DNA from 4 places in the Vibrio sp. KUL80 genome. Region 1 is predicted to be linked to each of the others. Evidence: predicted binding sites of a transcription regulator. Region 1 holds the regulator's gene; each other region holds the start of a gene.
The links. The regulator CRP, encoded in region 1, controls carbon source genes, mostly activating them, when cyclic AMP is high. The targets are predictions, from matches to a motif close to TGTGANNNNNNTCACA.

Region 1 (4,436 bases):
GAAGAGACCCTGCCAAGTTACTACCAGCATCTGATTGACTAGCCGAAAAGAGCAACCACTCCCTTTGTGAATCAGCAATGGTATAATCCTGCGGTCATAGAATTGAGAGGTATTTATGATCATCCCATGGCAACAAATTGATGCAGATACGCTGGACAACCTTATTAAAGAGTTCGTGCTGCGCGAAGGCACCGACTATGGTGAGTCGGAAGTGTCGCTAGACGACAAGATTCGCCATGTTCGCAGCCAACTCGAAAGCGGAGAAGCCGTCATCGTGTTCTCTGAGCTGCACGAGACTGTCGACATTAAATCTCGTCGCTCGTTGTAATTTTTCGGTAGCGATGTAAGTAACTGCTATATTGAAAGGCTATTGAACTGAAATTGGCCCATAAGGTCTAACTCCTTATGTGAGTTAGCAAATTTATAACGACAATTACAAATACACAGGAAGTGTTATGTCAGCAAAACACCCGATCATTGCTGTAACGGGCTCCTCTGGAGCTGGAACGACAACAACGTCAGAAGCATTCCGCAAGATGTTCAACATGATGAGCATCAAGCCCGCGTTTATTGAAGGTGACAGTTTTCACCGCTTTACTCGTCCAGAGATGGATATCGAGATCCGCAAGGCGAAAGAGCAAGGCAAACACATCAGTTACTTTGGTCCTCAAGCCAACGACTTCCCTGCTCTAGAAGAGTTTTTTCGCAACTATGGGCAAAATGGTACGGGGCAGTTTCGCCGCTACCTGCATACCTTTGATGAAGCCGTACCCTACAATCAAATGCCAGGCACCTTTACCCCATGGCAAGACCTGCCAGAAAATAGCGATGTGCTGTTTTATGAAGGCCTGCATGGTGGCGTCGTCGACGGTGATGTGAATGCCGCTCAGCACGTTGACCTGCTGATTGGCATGGTGCCTATCGTTAACCTCGAGTGGATTCAAAAGTTCGTGCGAGATACCCGTGATCGCGGTCACTCAAGAGAAGCGGTCACCGATTCGATTGTTCGTTCAATGGATGACTACTTAAGCTATATCACGCCACAGTTTTCACGCACTCACATCAACTTCCAGCGTGTACCCACCGTCGATACCTCCAACCCGCTCAACGCTAAAGGCATTCCGAGCTTGGATGAAAGTTTTGTGGTAATTCGCCTGCGTGGTATCAAGAATGTCGACTTCCCTTACCTGCTCGCCATGATTGATGGCTCGTTTATGTCTCGCCACAACACCATAGTGGTCCCTGGGGGTAAGATGAGTTTTGCGATGGAATTAATCGTCAGGCCAATACTTCAACAGCTCATAGAAACCGGCAAAATAGGTTAGGTTTTGTGAGCCGAATCTCGATGATTTTTTATACCGTGATCATGTGCACAGTTTTGTATAGATAAATGGGCTTATGACACGATTAAAATCAAGAAAAGTGGCGCAAAAAAGGATACTATTTCTTTGAAACAGAAGATCGCTTGCGCCATCTTCAAAGTGCTTTTATGCTAGTAAGTCTTAACAAACGGGCTTGCTAACAAATATGGAAAGCAGCAAGCATACCCTGCAGAGGAAGTAAGATATATGGTTCTAGGTAAACCTCAAACCGACCCAACGTTAGAGTGGTTCCTTTCACACTGCCACATTCACAAGTATCCATCGAAGAGCACGCTAATCCACGCGGGCGAAAAAGCAGAGACGCTTTACTACATCGTAAAAGGTTCTGTAGCGGTACTTATCAAAGATGAAGAAGGCAAAGAGATGATCTTGTCTTACCTTAACCAAGGTGACTTCATTGGTGAACTAGGCCTGTTCGAAGAAGACCAAGAACGTACAGCATGGGTACGAGCAAAATCACCTTGTGAAGTTGCGGAAATCTCATTCAAGAAGTTCCGTCAGCTTATCCAAGTTAACCCAGACATTCTAATGCGCTTATCTGCTCAGATGGCAAGTCGTCTACAAGTGACTAGCCAAAAAGTAGGTGACCTAGCGTTCCTAGACGTAACGGGTCGTATTGCACAGACGCTACTAAACCTAGCGAAACAACCAGATGCAATGACTCACCCAGACGGCATGCAAATCAAGATCACTCGTCAAGAGATTGGCCAAATCGTTGGTTGTTCTCGTGAAACAGTAGGTCGTATTCTTAAGATGCTAGAAGAGCAGAACCTAATTTCTGCACACGGTAAAACTATCGTGGTTTACGGTACTCGCTAAGAGCGCGTCGCAAGATTTAAAAAGCCACCTTCGGGTGGCTTTTTTGTTTTTATATTGTCACCCCTGCGCAGGCAGGGGTCTTCTTAAAGCGCACACCAAGCCTCGAGTAGATTCCTGCCTACGCACTGAGGGATCCCCATTTTTCAGAACAACGGTTGGTCGATAATTCTCAGATAGTTTTTTGAGAGTATCGCCAACCCACTGCTAAATAATCGAATCAACTGTGCTTTGCTTGTATCTAATATCATGTTTTTGGTTAGCGTTAGGAATGACAAAACACGTTTTGATTTAGTCGTATTTGCTTGATATTTTTGATTAATACCTTTCCTTTCAGACGCAAAACCGATCACCCATAAAACGAGAGTTGCGATACAAGCAATCAAACAAAGTATGGAGATCCGCTCTGAGTTCTGTGTCTGGCTGTGGTGCCAAGAAAACCCATAGCGTTGGCTTTTATCATCCCTAAAGTTTTGTTCGATTTGCATTCTTTTGCTGTAGTAAATCACAGCTTTCATTGGACTTAACTTCGAGTCGTTGGTTACTAATATCCAAGGCTCTTTCGCAATGGACTTATATGTCCTTTCTGCGTCAGGATAAATACCTTTGTTTCGTTGTTTTATCTTATGCCGGTTTTTTGCTTTCCCCTTGTAGCTAACAAAAGAGCACGATACTTGGCTCTTCGATGTTTTTCCAAGTAACCCATCACCCAGCTTTTTAGCCTTTATGTTCGCATTTTTTCCAAGCTCTGAAACTGAACACCATGAGCTACCATCAACTTTTCCAAAAATCCGACCACGTACTCGACCGAGATAATACCAGCCGAGGCTCTCTATTTTTTTGAACCACGGTGTCTTAAATCCGCCATCTGTGACGATATAGACAGTTTTGTTGGCGGGAAGCATCGTAGCTAAAACGTCGAGAAATTGATTATGGATATGTTCCTTCTCTTGGTTGTCTTGCGTCACGACCGTGTTGTAGATAGGAATGGCCCTACCATCTACTAGCAAGCTAGCTCTTAGAAGCCAATGTTCACGGTTACAACACCCACTCCAATCTACTGCAACCACATAGCACGGAAGCTTAGCGAATAAGCCTTTGAACAAGGCTCGATAAATACTATCTCGTTCACTATGGAGTTTTTGGTTACCGAGAAGTCTATCGATACGTTTGATTTTGTGTTTAACGGAGGTTAAGCCTTCGAGACAACGACCGATAGCCGTCAGACTCAACTCATTAGAACGAATAAGTGCGTTACTAGCGGTCAGTAATGAATTTACCCTAGCTTGATTGAAATCAGCTAGAGATTGGTGGAGGGTTTTGTGGCAAAATTTAGTAATAAGCATGGCATCGTGAGTTGTACTTTTGTTTTTTGGCGATTACATAAGATCACAACTCGCCATGCTTGTCATTTTTTGGGGATTCGTCAGTGCCTACGCAGGAATGACGCGTGTTGAAAGTACTTTTAACCCCAAATTATCGTCACCTCTGCGCAGGCAGAGGTCTTCTTCAAGCGCGCACTAAGCCTCAATACTCGGGCGCACGACCAGTGGAATGACGAGCGTTGAGAGTACTTCTAACCCCAAATTATCGTCACCCCTGCGCAGGCAGGGGTCTTCTTAAAGCGCGCACCAAGCCTCAAGTAGATTCCTGCCTACACAGGAATGACGCGTGTTGAAGGGATGACGAGTTTTGAGAGTACTACTAACCCAAAACTATCGTCACCCCTGCGCAGGCAGGGGTCTTCTTTAAGCGCGTACCAAGCCTCGAGTAGATTCCTGCCTGCGTAGGCGCACGGCTAATGGAATGACGGCGCTGTGGGGTTTATCGTTACTGATGCGTACTCTCAAAAATTTTGTCCGCCGATGCAGCAACAAAACCTTGGTAGTAACTGCCATCGGCTAACTGATAGCGCTTAGCAAACTCATAGAAGCCACCAGGAATCACCTGGTCACCATCAGTAAATGCCACGGACACTTTGTCTGCCATCGTCGAGGATTGCTCCAAAAGAACCTCTGGTGAGCCTTTTACCTCACCACCTGATTCATTTATCGCAAACCCTGCATCACGAAGGTGCTGGTTTACACCAACAACCTCTGCAAAGCGATCAAGCTGGTTCACGCTCACCGTAAAGTGATTCGCGCCATAACCATGAGCGGCAAGCCATGAGGCATACTCGCTCTCTTGTGCCAGTGTTTGGAAGTCTTGATAGCTTAGATCCCACAAGCGGCCACCATA
Region 2 (4,436 bases), 1.3 Mb from region 1:
GCCCAAGACCTAATAAAGACAAAGCAGTTCTTCACCGATGCGTTTGGATGGGACTTTCAAGACTATGGCGATGAATACAGTGCTTTTTCTAATCAGGGGCTTAATGGCGGTTTTTATAAAGCAGACATGTGCTCTGAGGCAAGCAAAGGCGGCGCGCTGTTGGTCTTTTACAGCCCCTCGATTGAAACAACCTACGATAAGGTCGTAAAGAGCGGTGGTGTGATTGTGAGAGAGATCTTTGACTTTCCAGGTGGGTGCCGCTTTCACTTTAGTGAACCAAGCGGTAATGAGTTCGCCGTTTGGTCGGAGTCGCGATAATAAAAAAGCTCTGGCGATAAACCAGAGCCTTGCAATTATGAGTGTTTAGAAGGTTAGTAAACGACTTTTACCTTCTTTGCACACTCTACCGCTTCGTCGATAGCGGTCTCTAAAGATTTACGCTTTGTCAAAATGACACCTAGGCGACGGCGACCATCGATGTCTGGTTTACCGAACAAACGAATCTGTGTTTGTGGCAGTGATACTGCCTCTTCAATGCCCTCAAAGCGAATGTTGTTTGAAGTCCCTTGACCCAAGATAACGGCTGATGCTGCTGGACCATATTGAGTGATACCATTTACCGGTAAACCAGTAAACGCACGTACGTGAAGCGCAAACTCAGACATGTCTTGAGAAATCAGTGTGACCAATCCCGTGTCGTGTGGGCGAGGAGACACTTCATTGAAGATAACCTTGTCGCCTTTAACGAACAGTTCAACACCAAAGATACCGTAACCACCCAGTGCGTTTACAACTTGCTCAGCGGTGTATTCTGCCGCTTTTCGCGCGTTCTCAGACATGACTTGTGGCTGCCATGACTCTCGGTAGTCACCGTCTTCTTGACGATGCCCTACAGGTGCACAGAAATGAACGCCATCAATCGCTCGAACGGTAAGCAAGGTGATTTCGTAGTCGAAGTCGATAAAGCCTTCAACGATAACGCGTCCTGCGCCAGTACGGCCGCCTTCTTGAGCATAAGTCCATGCAGACTCAATATCCGCCTCAGTCTTGATGACACTTTGCCCTTTGCCAGAAGAACTCATCACCGGCTTCACAACACATGGTACGCCAACGTGAGCAACTGCTGCTTTAAAGTCGTCATAGTTGTCAGCAAATTGGTAAGGTGATGTATTAAGGCCCAGCTCTTCTGCTGCTAGACGACGGATACCTTCACGGTTCATCGTCAGCTTGGTTGCATTAGCCGTTGGTACGACATTCAGGCCTTTTTTCTCAAGCTCAACTAGCTTGTCAGTCGCGATGGCTTCGATTTCTGGTACGACGTACGCAGGCTGCTCTTTTTCGATGATAGCTTCGAGTGCTTCCCCGTCGAGCATATCTAGTACATAGCTGCGGTGAGCAACTTGCATAGCAGGGGCATCTGCATAGCGGTCACAAGCAATGACTTCGAGACCGAGACGCTGACATTCGATGGCAACTTCTTTACCAAGTTCACCTGAGCCCAACAGTAATACACGCGTAGCATTTTCACGAGTAGCAGTACCAAACATATAATATCCTTGATCGTTCATGAGGAAGAATTGCGGTGGATCATACTGGAATTAACCAAGAAAGCAATCGTTTGCGCGGGAAATTACCATTCCTTTTCAATAGACATATAAAAACAGCCCCGCAACTAAGCGGGGCTAATAAAAAGGTTCGAATTCATATCATTACAACGAGATGTACTCGAGTGGAATGTCTGGATCAATGGCCTCAAGAGTTGCTTGAGTGTCTGCAAGGTGGCTAATTTTCCCAGATGCCATCTCAGCAAGTGCGACTAAACGAATAGATTCGAATGATTCACCATCAAGTAATAGCTGCATAAATGCCACTTGAAGTGGAGGAAGGCTCGGGTTGAACGCCGCGTTTTCAGCATAAGCACCCTGGTATACCTTTCCGCTTTCAGTCGCAATAGCAACGCCACTTAAGTTTTGTGTGTAAGGAGAGTGACTTCTATTGAGGGCATCAACTGCCGACAAGATCAATGCGTCTGTCTCTTCAGTCGATAAACCGTGCTGTTTTGGGCTCATCAGCGCATCAGTAATGCCAAGATCTTTAGGACCAAAAGACTCAGGTAGATACTCTTGAAGTGTCATTGCGTCACGTTGAGGCAACTGAACGACTAGGGTATCTGCTGTCGTGAGTTCATTCATAAACTGACGACAATGACCACATGGACTGTAGTTAATGGTTATGTCTGTAAGACCTGTTTCACCCTTCATCCAAGCGTGGCTGATCGCAGACTGTTCAGCGTGAACGGTTTGGCCTAATTGCGCGCCGATGATTTCCATGTTGGCACCGAAATATAACCGACCGGACAAGCCACGGACGATGGCACCGACATAAAATTCAGAGATCGGCGCGTAGGAATAAGCGGCAGCAAACGGGAGCAAGGTAACACGGAGTTCATCGTCTTCGAGTCCAGAGATCGCTAAAAGCTCATCAAATTGTTGCTTGGAAATTGTCGCGTCGAAATCAGACGCAGTAACAATAGGCTTTAGAAAATTTGCAATCTGTTCTGGGATTTCGGCCAACGCAGAATCAAAACGATCGGTCATGCGGTTTCCTATGTAATTGGACGTTTTCTTACATTCTAAGCAAGTTTTAAAGATATAAAGGTGATCATAATCACAAATAAAAATGTAATAAATGCAATGGTTCTACAGTAAGAGTGATGTCACACAAATTATGGATTGTAGGTCTCTACCAATCCATAAGCATGCATAGACAAGTCTAGGTTAAGAGATGAGGTGCGTAAGCCAAATTGAAAATGCGAACATTGATGGCGCTAGAATGGACGTAATGACACCACAAATTACCAATGCCAATGAACTAAAAGCGGCGTCTCGCGGATCTTTTTCTGCACTTGTCGCAGTCCCAAGTGCGTGCGATACCGTTCCCATCGTTAAACCCTTGGCAATGGGGTGGGTGACACCAAATATGTTGTAAATTGGATAGGCCATTATGGCGCCAAATAGGCCGACCAAAAGTACTAGGATAGCTGCAATAGATGGTTCTCCACCCAAATGACTGGAGACCTCCATAGCAATTGGTGTGGTAACAGATTTACCAAGTAAACTCGCAATTAGGTCCATATCTGCGCCCAGCAAGACCGCGATGATTGATGCTGTAAACATTGAGGCAATACTACCTACACCACAAGCGAGCGCTATGATACGCCAGTTCTGACGAATCTGAGGAAGCTGTTCGTAAAGTGGGTAAGCCAATGCAACGACGGCGGGTTGCAGTAAATAACTGATCCATTCATTGTCCGCGTAATAGGTATCAAACGATACGTCGAACCAGACTAAAACGGGGATTAAAATCGCGATACTGATGAGTAGCGGGTTGAAAATTGGGTTTTTCACTTTCATTGCGACGAAGCGCGCGAAGAAAAATACCGCAACGGTAATAGGAAGCCACATATTATTTGTCTCCCTTTTTTAGGAAGCGATCGAGAAACACAGAAAGTGCAATCAATACGATAAAAGAGCCCCCGACAGCACTTGCTAAAATTGGCAGGGCATTCTCTACTAACATTTCAAAATGGTTCATTAATCCCACGCTGATAGGCACGAACAGCAGGATCATATAACGAATAAACACATGAGCACCTGGCTGAACGATGGACACAGGCATGGCACCAGTAGCAAGTGCAGTGAATAGGATGAGCATTCCGAAAACACTGCCAGGGATTGAAACACCTAATAAGCTTTGAATCGCATTGCCTAGCCATAGAGAAATGAAAATGACAGCAAAAGACAGTAAATAGCGAAGCACGGTTTTGAGCATGGCTTCCTCTTAGTGATGAATAGTATCGCAAAACATATTGCAGCCACACAGGTAGAGAGTCGGCGGCTGCTTTTTTAACTACGAGGATGAAGATGTTAAGAAACGAGACGCTCCACGTAGCGGTAGACGGATTTTAGTATGGCGAGCTTCTTCTCGTCAGACTCATGTTCGTGAACTAAGTTTTCCATATTTAGCATGTAGTCTTCAATACGACTTTCGAAAAATTCACGACAATGATTTGCCCACTTCTGTTGCTCCGTCTCATCAAGGGTCCACGCAAAATGGCGGGCTCTATATCTAAACAGCAGAGGTTCAATACGAGAGTCACTAAAACTAATGTCTAATGCGGACAGGTTGTTTGGGTCCGTATCTCGAATGATATCCATCGCACTGCGATCTGCTGGTGTAAAGAAACCACTGTAGAGCTGAGTATCAACGTCACCATCGTTTTCAAACTCCCTTTCGATACTATATAACCCAATTAGCTTTTCTCGAATTTCAGGGTTCTGCTTGATGAGCGCGAGATTCTTCAAACATTGTTCTCTATCGATGCCGATCACTCCTGCATTTTCTGCTGTTAGCGTTTTAGCTGGAGCAAGAATAGG
Region 3 (4,436 bases), 840 kb from region 1:
GTTTCATTAGCTCGGTTAGTCAGCAATTTATAATGCTCATAAACACAAAAACGGGAACCTAGGTCCCCGTTTTTTAATCCTATGAATCATAGATCCGCTTCTACTGCCGCTTCCGTACGTCTTTTCTTCCATTCCTTGTAGATGAGTAAACTTAAGGTCATCAATACCTTAGAAGTTAACCAAATCATTCTGATGGAACAACCTTTAGTCGGTAGTAAAATATTTTTATCTTCTATAGGGTCATGCCTATAGATACGTCCAAATTATAGCCTATTTTTTAACGTATGGTGTAATTTATTTAACAGCACAAATTAATTACAAATCTCGTCGAATACGCTCTTGAACCACATCGACCAACAAATCTGGCTGGAACTTGGAAATAAAGCGGTCACAGCCCACTTTCTCAACCATAGCATCATTGAAGCTACCACTTAATGAGGTGTTGAGAGTGATATACAGATCTTTCATTCGAGGGTCGCTGCGAACCTCGTGAGTCAGCTTATAGCCGTCCATCTCTGGCATTTCAGCGTCAGTAATCATCATCAAGAGTTCGCTGCAAACATCAATGCCTTCGTCGCACCATTGCTTTAGAAGGTTATAAGCCATCGCACCATCGAAACATTCAATGATTTCAACCCCTAGCTGAGCGAGCGTTGCTTTCACCTGATGACGAGCGGTAGACGAGTCGTCTACGATGAGGATCTTCTTACCTTGTAGGTGAGGGAGTAATGAACGGTCTAAAGTTTCTTCTGAGATAGCGATATCGTAATCGATGATCTCTGCTAGCACTTTTTCAACATCGATGATTTCAACTAGGCTGACGGCATCATTTTCTTCAACCTTAGTGATTGCCGTGAGATAGTTAGCTCGCCCAACAGTTCGAGGAGGAGGCTGAATTTCTGTCCAAGCAGTATTAACAATGTTCTTTACTTCACCAACCAAGAACCCTTGAACCGAGCGGTTGTATTCCGTAACGATAAGATTTTGATCGCCTTCTTCGTTTAATGTTGGAAATCCAATTGCACGTCGAAGGTCGATGACTGGTAGCGATTCGCCACGTAATGAGGCGACACCGCGAATGCTAGGATGTGAGCCAGGAAGTTGTGTCAAAGGTGGCAGCTTAAGTACCTCTTTGACCTTAAAGACATTAATAGCAAAGGTCTGTCGGCTGTTAAGGGTAAACATTAACAGCTCAAGTCTATTTTCACCCACTAGTTGGGTACGTTGGTCGACAGAACTCAATACGCTCGACATTAGGCTTCCTTGGCATAAACAATAACTGATTTCTTATCTCATGTTATCGGCAGGAAGCACAAGAAGTTTACTGACTTTCACAACAAAAGTATGACCGTCAGCAAAGAGTGTGAAAAGCGTTATCCTTCAATGACTTTCATTAATAGAAGCCCATCATAAAGCGCTTGTTTAACCAAAGCAGCACCGGGCATAGTCGCCTGTTTGTAGAAACGAGACTCGACCAACTGAAGATCTTCCGTGTAGACAGGAAGACTCTGTTCAGAGATACAGCGCTCTATTGCCGGGTAGAGAATGTCTTTTGCTTGGTTTATCACACCACCAATCAACACCTTTTCTGGGTTAAATAAATTGATGACGATAGCTATCGCGCTACCAAGGTTTTCACCCAGCTTTTCGATGACATTAATAGCAAGCGCATCCCCTTTAACAGCGGCTTCGCAAATTGCCTCAACAGAGATGTCCTCATACTCTGACAGAATGGAAGCTTCTCCGCGAGCCAAGCGCTTTGTGACCTCATCACGAATAGCTTGTGAGCTTGCGACAGTCTCAAGACAACCTTTATTGCCACAGTGGCAGTCTTCACCCTGGCGATTTATCTGAATATGACCCAACTCACCGATGTTGCCATGTCGGCCTTGTAAGACACGACCATCTAGAATGATGCCGGCACCCAGACCGTGGTGAATAGAAATAAGTACGGAGTTGTCACAGTCTTGAGAGTGACCGAAAAGGTTTTCTGCCAATGCCCAAGCGCGAGTATCGTTAGCCACAAATACCGGTAGCCCTGTCACCTTAAAGATTTCTTCAGCAACATTTAGATTCTTCACATTGTAATGCGGCATTTGCAACACAACACCTTGATCAGAATTCACCAACCCTGGCAGGGTCAATGCGATGCTGGTCACACGGTCAAGCTGCTCGCTATAGCTTTCAAAAAACTCTTCAATCTCATAAAGCAATCGAGCCATCACGTCATCTTGGTCCACTTCGTGGACTTCGATTTTGGTGTCGATAAGAACATCACCACCCAGTTCGTGCAGTGCAATAGCGAGATAGCCTCTTCCGAGACGCATGGAGAGAAATTGCCAACCTTGGTTATTGGTTTGCAAGCCAACGGCAGGTCGACCACGACTGGTCGCCTCTTGGACCGTTGTTTCGTGGATCAAATGTGCTTCGATGAGTTCTCGCGTAATCTTGGTGATACTAGCCGGTGCTAGACTACTGAGTTTAGATAGGTCGATACGCGAAATAGGCCCAAATTGGTCTATCAGTTTATACACGCGACCAGCATTGATCTGCTTAATATGATCAATGTGCCCGGGTTGAGCCATGTACATTTTGAACTCCAAAAAACAACAACCTATTAATTTTTTTACTTTGCGAAGTAATTGTGAAGCAGTTTATAGGATTGCCGTGACAAATATCACGCATATAGATGGATCTTTGGGGGGCACGTCAAGTTACGCCTGTGGCTTACATCACAGACACAGTAAGGTTTTGCTCACAATTCAACCAAACTTGTTTAACGCCTTGTTACCGAAATGGCGACTTATTTAGCTATTATTAATAAGTGAGGATGGTGAGGTTAACTTGCTTGATTAGGACGCCAGAGATCGTTATTAGCACAGTTTATCTTCTTATATTGTTTGGCGAGATTATAGCTTTCAACGAATCGATATCCGGCATCCAGACCCACTTGATAGTCATGCAAAATATCATCGACATCACTCAATAAGGATGAGGTTTTAAGTGGTTCATCTGGTGCAATTTGCCATATAAAGCAGTCGTCAGGAGGGGTCTTGAGAAACTCGCTGGTCAGTGAGTAGGTCTGATAATGCACCATAAGCATATCCGCCAAGCCTGAATCAAAACGGTCTCCAAACAGGTGACTGAGTCGGTAAATGTCCCCAGCACCAAATAACCAACGTCCACCATTAATGAGTTTGAGGTGATCGGCTTGCTTGATGGCATTCGCTTTGAGTCGCTGACCTTCAAAAAAAGTCCCCCAGTCACTGGACCACTGCTCGACTTTTTCCTGCCACTGGAGCTGAAGGCTATTTAAAGACTCTCTAAACCAAGTGGGTGATTCGGTAACGATTGGTGCATCTTCTGCTGATAAAGGGTCTTCTGATACGTATTGCTCGGTACGTATCACAATGATACTGCGACACTCCTGTCTCCATGCTTCTTGCACAGGAATGGACGCAGAGACGCCCCCATCAATAAACTCGCGCCCTAGGTGCGGCACAGAGCCTTCAAATAAGGTAGGGATTGCACTGGTCGCCATCAAGACTTGATACCAGTCCTCTTGCAGCATAGGTAGGTAGTGATCTTTGAGAGTTGCAATGTCGGTCGCCGCGGCAAATGCACGCCTATGGCCGATCACCCGTCTGCCCATATCTACGTCCAACTTATAGGGATAGTCGCAGATTTTATCGAGAGCCCACTTCAAATTGAGATACTGCTTACGGCGAATAAAGCTGAAGAGGTGAAAAAACTCGGGATCAGTGGTTAAGTCGAGAATGAAAGATTTACCCAGCTCGGCTTGGCGGGATAGAAAAGCACAGATGTTTAGTGCACCTGCAGATGTCCCATAAAATTCATCAAAGGGATCAAAGTTGGACATTAAGAAGGCATCCAATACACCGGATGTGAAGATACCTCTTTGTCCTCCACCTTGCGCGACGAGCGCTGTTTTGCCGTCAAGGTATTTACCAAACTGTTCGTAATCGAGCACAGTCTGGCGGTTAGTGACTATACCTGAGTTCGCCATAATATGCCGCGCTAGGGCTGCTCGTTAAGCGCCGATCGCGATAACGCCAAAAGCGATAATAGCGCTAAACGCAATAGTGACAATCGTCAATGCTACTTTTAGGTCGTATTCCATAACTCCTCCAGATGTAACTTTTCATTACCATTGTGACATGTACTGCTACTATACAAATAACCGCTTCAAAATTATGGTGTTAGTGTCACACTATAATTAATGCTAGTACAACTAATGTAATTTTCGAGCTTTGGCTTGGGGGAAATTAGGATGAAACTAACGCCAATCGTGATAGGTTCTTTTGCTGCAGTGTTCTGTCTTTCGGCGCAAAGCAACGTCATTGTTACACCGTTTGTCGGTTATACGCTTGGCGGTGCAGCCAAGGACGGAGAAGGAAAAAGCTATGATATTTCTC
Region 4 (4,436 bases), on a different replicon from region 1:
TTCAATACTCTCTTTATCTTCTAATAGATGCTCTATTACAGGAGACAGTTTCCATAGTACTTCTCCCTTTTCTCTTTGAATGCGTATCGACTCAAGCTGTTTTTCAGATAAGGATTTTTCTGCGAACAACTGAACCGAAACAAAGCTAGAGGGCTCGGTCTGAAGTACCGATAGATCTTCAACGCCATCTAGAAACGTTACACTGACACCCTGTTCTGCAAGCTTGGCGTAATTGAGCCATGCAAAAGGGTTCCCTGCTACGTCCATACTGACAAACAGGACGGACTCGCTCTTCTTGCGTGTAGAATCTAGAGCCGACATCACTGCGAGCTTCTGAACAAGAGAAGTTCTGAACAAAGACAACTGTATCGCTTTAGGACCTACTTTCAAAAACTCTGCAGCGTTAAGTACTGGAACCACGAATTTGCTTTCTACTATTTCGAGAGGGTACTCTTTCAGTACGACAGTCAAAATCTTGTCTACCTTGCTTCCATTCAAGTGGCTGAGCGCATCTAGCATCTCAGACACTTCTTCTAGCTGCTCAGTCTCAATATTCGCTTGAAAGATTGTGTCAGAGTCGAGTAACGACTTGACCTTGCCTATAGAAACACCCTTGCTGAGCCAACCTTGTATAGTATTGATACGCTCAACATCCCCTGGAGTGTAGAGCCTATGTCCCTTGTCAGTGCGCTGGGGCTGAATCAAGTTGTATCGGCGCTGCCACGCTCGCAAGGTGACGGGCTTTACGCCCGTTAAATCGGCGACTTCACGGATCGCATATAAAGTTTCATTACAAGCCATACCTTAGACGCATCTCCTCTGGGTGTGGTTGCAAAAACTGCTGCTGCGCCAAGTATTCATCTGGATACGCATTGAGATAGTGTTTCAAGAGCGTGAGTGGCGCAAGAACAGGAAGTATGCCCGTGCGATAGTCGTCTATTACCGTCGCAAGCTCTGCTTTTTCAGCTTTGGTGAGCGAGCGTTTGAAGTACCCTTGAATGTGCATAAGGACGTTGGTAACGTTTTTGCGGCTTGCACGATTCTTCAGCCCCTCCATCAGTCCGAGGCGGTAAGCTTGATAAAATTCTTCAGGGCTATAATCGGCTTGATTGGCCACCAATCTACCTAACTCCTTGTACGAGGCAGGGTCATGCGCCATAAGTGTCAGCTTGTATCGTGAGTGAAACGCGACGATTTTACCCGCAGTTGGCTCCCCCTCCATTGATTTGTAGAAGTCATTCAGGCCGTATACGCGCGATATAAAGTTTTCTTTCAATATAGGGTCATTGAGCCTGCCGTCTTCTTCAACTGGCAGCCAAGGCATAGTCTCCATCAAGTGTTTTGTATACAAGCCCACGCCATCGGTTGATGCGTGACCATTTGAATAGACCTTCACACGCTCCATACCGCAGCTTGGCGATTTCGCGCACACGATGTAGCCGCACATCTCGGTGTCTTTGAGTTCATCGACCTTACCTCGGGTGAATTGCATCATGCCATCGGTGTAGTCTTTCGAAGCGTCTTTTGTTTCAACTAGAATAATGCGCTCTTCGTCACTCATTAATCGAATCGTAGGACGTGGAACAGACAGTCCCATTCCCACCTCCGGGCACACGGATACGAAGTCAAAATAGTCACGAAGTTCTTTGTTTACGTACGTGCTTTGCTTATGACCTGAATCAAATCGAACCTTTTCACCTAGAAGACAGGAACTGATACCCACTTTAATTTTGTCACCCATTGCCATCTCCCTATTCTTATCGCTCTTGCTAACGTTGTACAAAAAATATCTATGTATAAGTATTAGACTACTTTGGAATGTGATACAAAAAATTGTTTTGTACAATTATATGGAGAGGGGGAGCGATTGGTTCACATCGAGATAAGAAATAACTCGACATCGCTGTTAGTTGCAGAAAAATCGATTGCTCTACCGCTTTCAACACATTTAGTTATCATCATGTCATTATCTTCTCCTTACAGATAAAACTGTGACTAAACTCTCATAGAACCCTTACACCAAGCGCTAGAATCACCCACAACAACGAACGACACGTTCAACAATATTAGTTAAAACTTTAGGAGTGACTCCATGGCAACCCCACATATCAATGCAAAACCAGGTGATTTCGCAGAAACTGTCCTAATGCCAGGCGACCCACTTCGTGCTCAATACATCGCTGAAACCTTCCTAGAAGACGTTGAGAAAGTGTGCGATGTTCGTAACATGTTCGGTTACACCGGTACTTATAAAGGTCAACGCGTGTCCGTTATGGGTCACGGTATGGGTATCCCGTCATGCTGCATTTACGTTCATGAGTTGATTAAAGACTACGGTGTAAAAAACGTTATTCGCGTGGGTAGTTGTGGCGCTGTGCGTGACGATGTAAACCTAATGGACGTTGTAATCGGTATGGGTGCATCTACTGATTCTAAAGTGAACCGCATTCGCTTCAACGATCACGATTTCGCAGCCATCGCAGACTTTGGCTTACTAGAAGAAGCGGTTAAGCAAGCTCGCCTTCAAGAAGTACCAGTAAAAGTGGGCAACATTTTCTCTGCAGACCTGTTCTACACTCCAGAAGCTGATATCTTCGACAAAATGAAGCATCTAGGTATTCTTGGTGTTGATATGGAAGCCGCAGGCATCTACGGCGTTGCTGCTGACCTAGGTGCAAAAGCACTGACCGTACTTACTGTTTCTGACCACATCATTCGTGGTGAAAAACTAAGCTCTGAAGATCGTCAAAAATCATTCAACGATATGATGGTCGTCGCGCTAGAAACAGCGATTAACCTGTAATCACAAAAAGCCAGCTCTTAGCCTGAAATGAGCTGGCTTTTTTCTAACTGGATAACGATTAAGCGTACTGCGAGATAATCACTGCGTTGAATCCGCGGTACGAAACAAACCATAGGGGGTGAACGTGTCAGAAGGCAGACTGCCGATGGCCGCAGAAGGGTTACAGCTCAATTTTTGTAAAACATTGGCGTGTGACAATTTTGGACTAAGTGATGCAAACCTCTATATCCTGCAGCACAGTAACCCTAAACGGCCAGCGATGGTATGCCGCGAGTGTGGCGCGTTTCCCCCCCTACTTAACAACCGAGAAGTTCTCAATGAGCTTAAGCGGTTGAAACTTCATCATCATGAAGGACTCCCTTCATGCAAAGATCCTCAATGCGAACATTTTGGGCTCTCTGTTCATACCCACAAAGATCGTTACCACTCGTTTGGTTTTAGTGGTGATCGTCAACGCTACCGCTGCAAAGCTTGTCAGGGTACCTTTGTTGATAAATGGTCTGGAAGTAACAAGAAACTGAGCTTTCAAGAGTCGCTTTTAGGGCTGCTTTTCACCGGATATTCCGTTCGTGAGATTTGTCGTAAGTTAGGTATTAATCCGAAGACTTTCTACGATCATATCGATCAAATCGCGAGTCGTTGCCGACGTAAACTCGCGGATATTGATGGTCGCTGGATAAAACATGCCGATACTTTTGAACTCGCATCGCATTACCGTGCACTGCAACCACAAAGTAACAATGGTGTTTTTTGGTTTGCTACCTGTGATGCTAAATCGGGGTATGTGCTTTGCCAGCACACGAACTATTCTGCAAGTGATGCCACAGACGCGTTAGAAGATCATGACGCATACGCTGTAAATGCTCAGATTGTTCCGAAAAGCTATAGCGCAGAAACCAACCATGAGATTTCAGCATCAGCGTCCGATTTAAAGGCGCGCATTGACCTCACCTATCAAAACATTCTGGCAAGAAGCAATGTTGAGGACCCTTTGGGGAATTACGCACGTTTTTCCTACCCTGCAGTGGGGTCGCTCATTCGCGCACCTTATACTTCCTATGCACACTATTTGCTGATTCTCGAATCTCTGTTCGAGGAAAACTCAGACGGCAATAAACGTATTACTCTCTACATGCCCCAAGATCCTGTACTTCGTTCTGCCGCACTTAGCGTTTTCTTAAAACAGATTCAAAGTAACCATGTCGAACTCATGTATGTAGAACAAGACGACCAATGGCAAGATGGTGAAACTTCCGAGCTTGTGGATGTAGTGTTAATGGGGTGGTGGAGAGATCGCTGGGCAGTCACTCATCAGAGCACAGGAGCAAGCAAAGGCGTTTGCTACCTTGCTGGCAACAACCCCAATGTCTCATACTGGTTACAAACCGCGAACACCAAGCAAGTCAGTTTCTATCAAGATAGATTCCAACTATTATTTGAGAGCTTCGTTAATGAGCCCAGAAGAAAGCTAAGACCCGCCGGAATACATCCCCTTCTGGATATCTTCCGAGCTTGGCACAACTTATGTTATCAAGATAAGCAAGGATTGACGGCCGCTCAGAGACTTGGCGTCACCGACGCTCCGATGACGCTTCGCTGTCTACTTGATTAGCTAGTTTGTCGCTTTACAAAA

Region 2: a site for CRP is predicted at 2,706-2,721, ahead of cdd (cytidine deaminase). Genes of this name have one in related genera too.
Region 3: a site for CRP is predicted at 2,667-2,682, ahead of mlc (sugar metabolism global transcriptional regulator Mlc). Genes of this name have one in related genera too.
Region 4: a site for CRP is predicted at 1,991-2,006, ahead of deoD (purine-nucleoside phosphorylase). Genes of this name have one in related genera too.

What each region holds. Positions count from the first base shown of each region.
Region 1 covers NZ_AP045841.1:337,332-341,767, reverse strand. Annotated here, with positions in the region: gene AC6I8U_RS01530 (hydrolase) at 1-42, shown strand, start outside; gene AC6I8U_RS01525 (YheU family protein) at 116-328, shown strand; gene AC6I8U_RS01520 (phosphoribulokinase) at 456-1,325, shown strand; gene crp (cAMP-activated global transcriptional regulator CRP) at 1,569-2,201, shown strand; gene AC6I8U_RS01510 (IS4 family transposase) at 2,345-3,544, opposite strand; gene AC6I8U_RS01505 (DUF1338 domain-containing protein) at 4,029-4,436, opposite strand, start outside.
Region 2 covers NZ_AP045841.1:1,630,472-1,634,907, forward strand. Annotated here, with positions in the region: gene AC6I8U_RS07550 (VOC family protein) at 1-318, shown strand, start outside; gene purT (formate-dependent phosphoribosylglycinamide formyltransferase) at 372-1,547, opposite strand; gene cdd (cytidine deaminase) at 1,710-2,597, opposite strand; gene AC6I8U_RS07565 (LrgB family protein) at 2,778-3,464, opposite strand; gene AC6I8U_RS07570 (CidA/LrgA family protein) at 3,466-3,831, opposite strand; gene sbcB (exodeoxyribonuclease I) at 3,927-4,436, opposite strand, start outside.
Region 3 covers NZ_AP045841.1:1,181,699-1,186,134, reverse strand. Annotated here, with positions in the region: gene AC6I8U_RS05475 (error-prone DNA polymerase) at 1-10, shown strand, start outside; gene AC6I8U_RS05470 (chemotaxis protein CheV) at 316-1,254, opposite strand; gene mlc (sugar metabolism global transcriptional regulator Mlc) at 1,374-2,591, opposite strand; gene AC6I8U_RS05460 (patatin-like phospholipase family protein) at 2,840-4,027, opposite strand; gene cydH (cytochrome bd-I oxidase subunit CydH) at 4,052-4,141, opposite strand; gene AC6I8U_RS05450 (outer membrane protein) at 4,292-4,436, shown strand, end outside.
Region 4 covers NZ_AP045842.1:1,398,254-1,402,689, reverse strand. Annotated here, with positions in the region: gene AC6I8U_RS22765 (MerR family transcriptional regulator) at 1-801, opposite strand, end outside; gene AC6I8U_RS22760 (YbgA family protein) at 791-1,741, opposite strand; gene deoD (purine-nucleoside phosphorylase) at 2,093-2,803, shown strand; gene AC6I8U_RS22750 (transposase) at 2,928-4,415, shown strand; gene AC6I8U_RS22745 (DMT family transporter) at 4,429-4,436, opposite strand, start outside.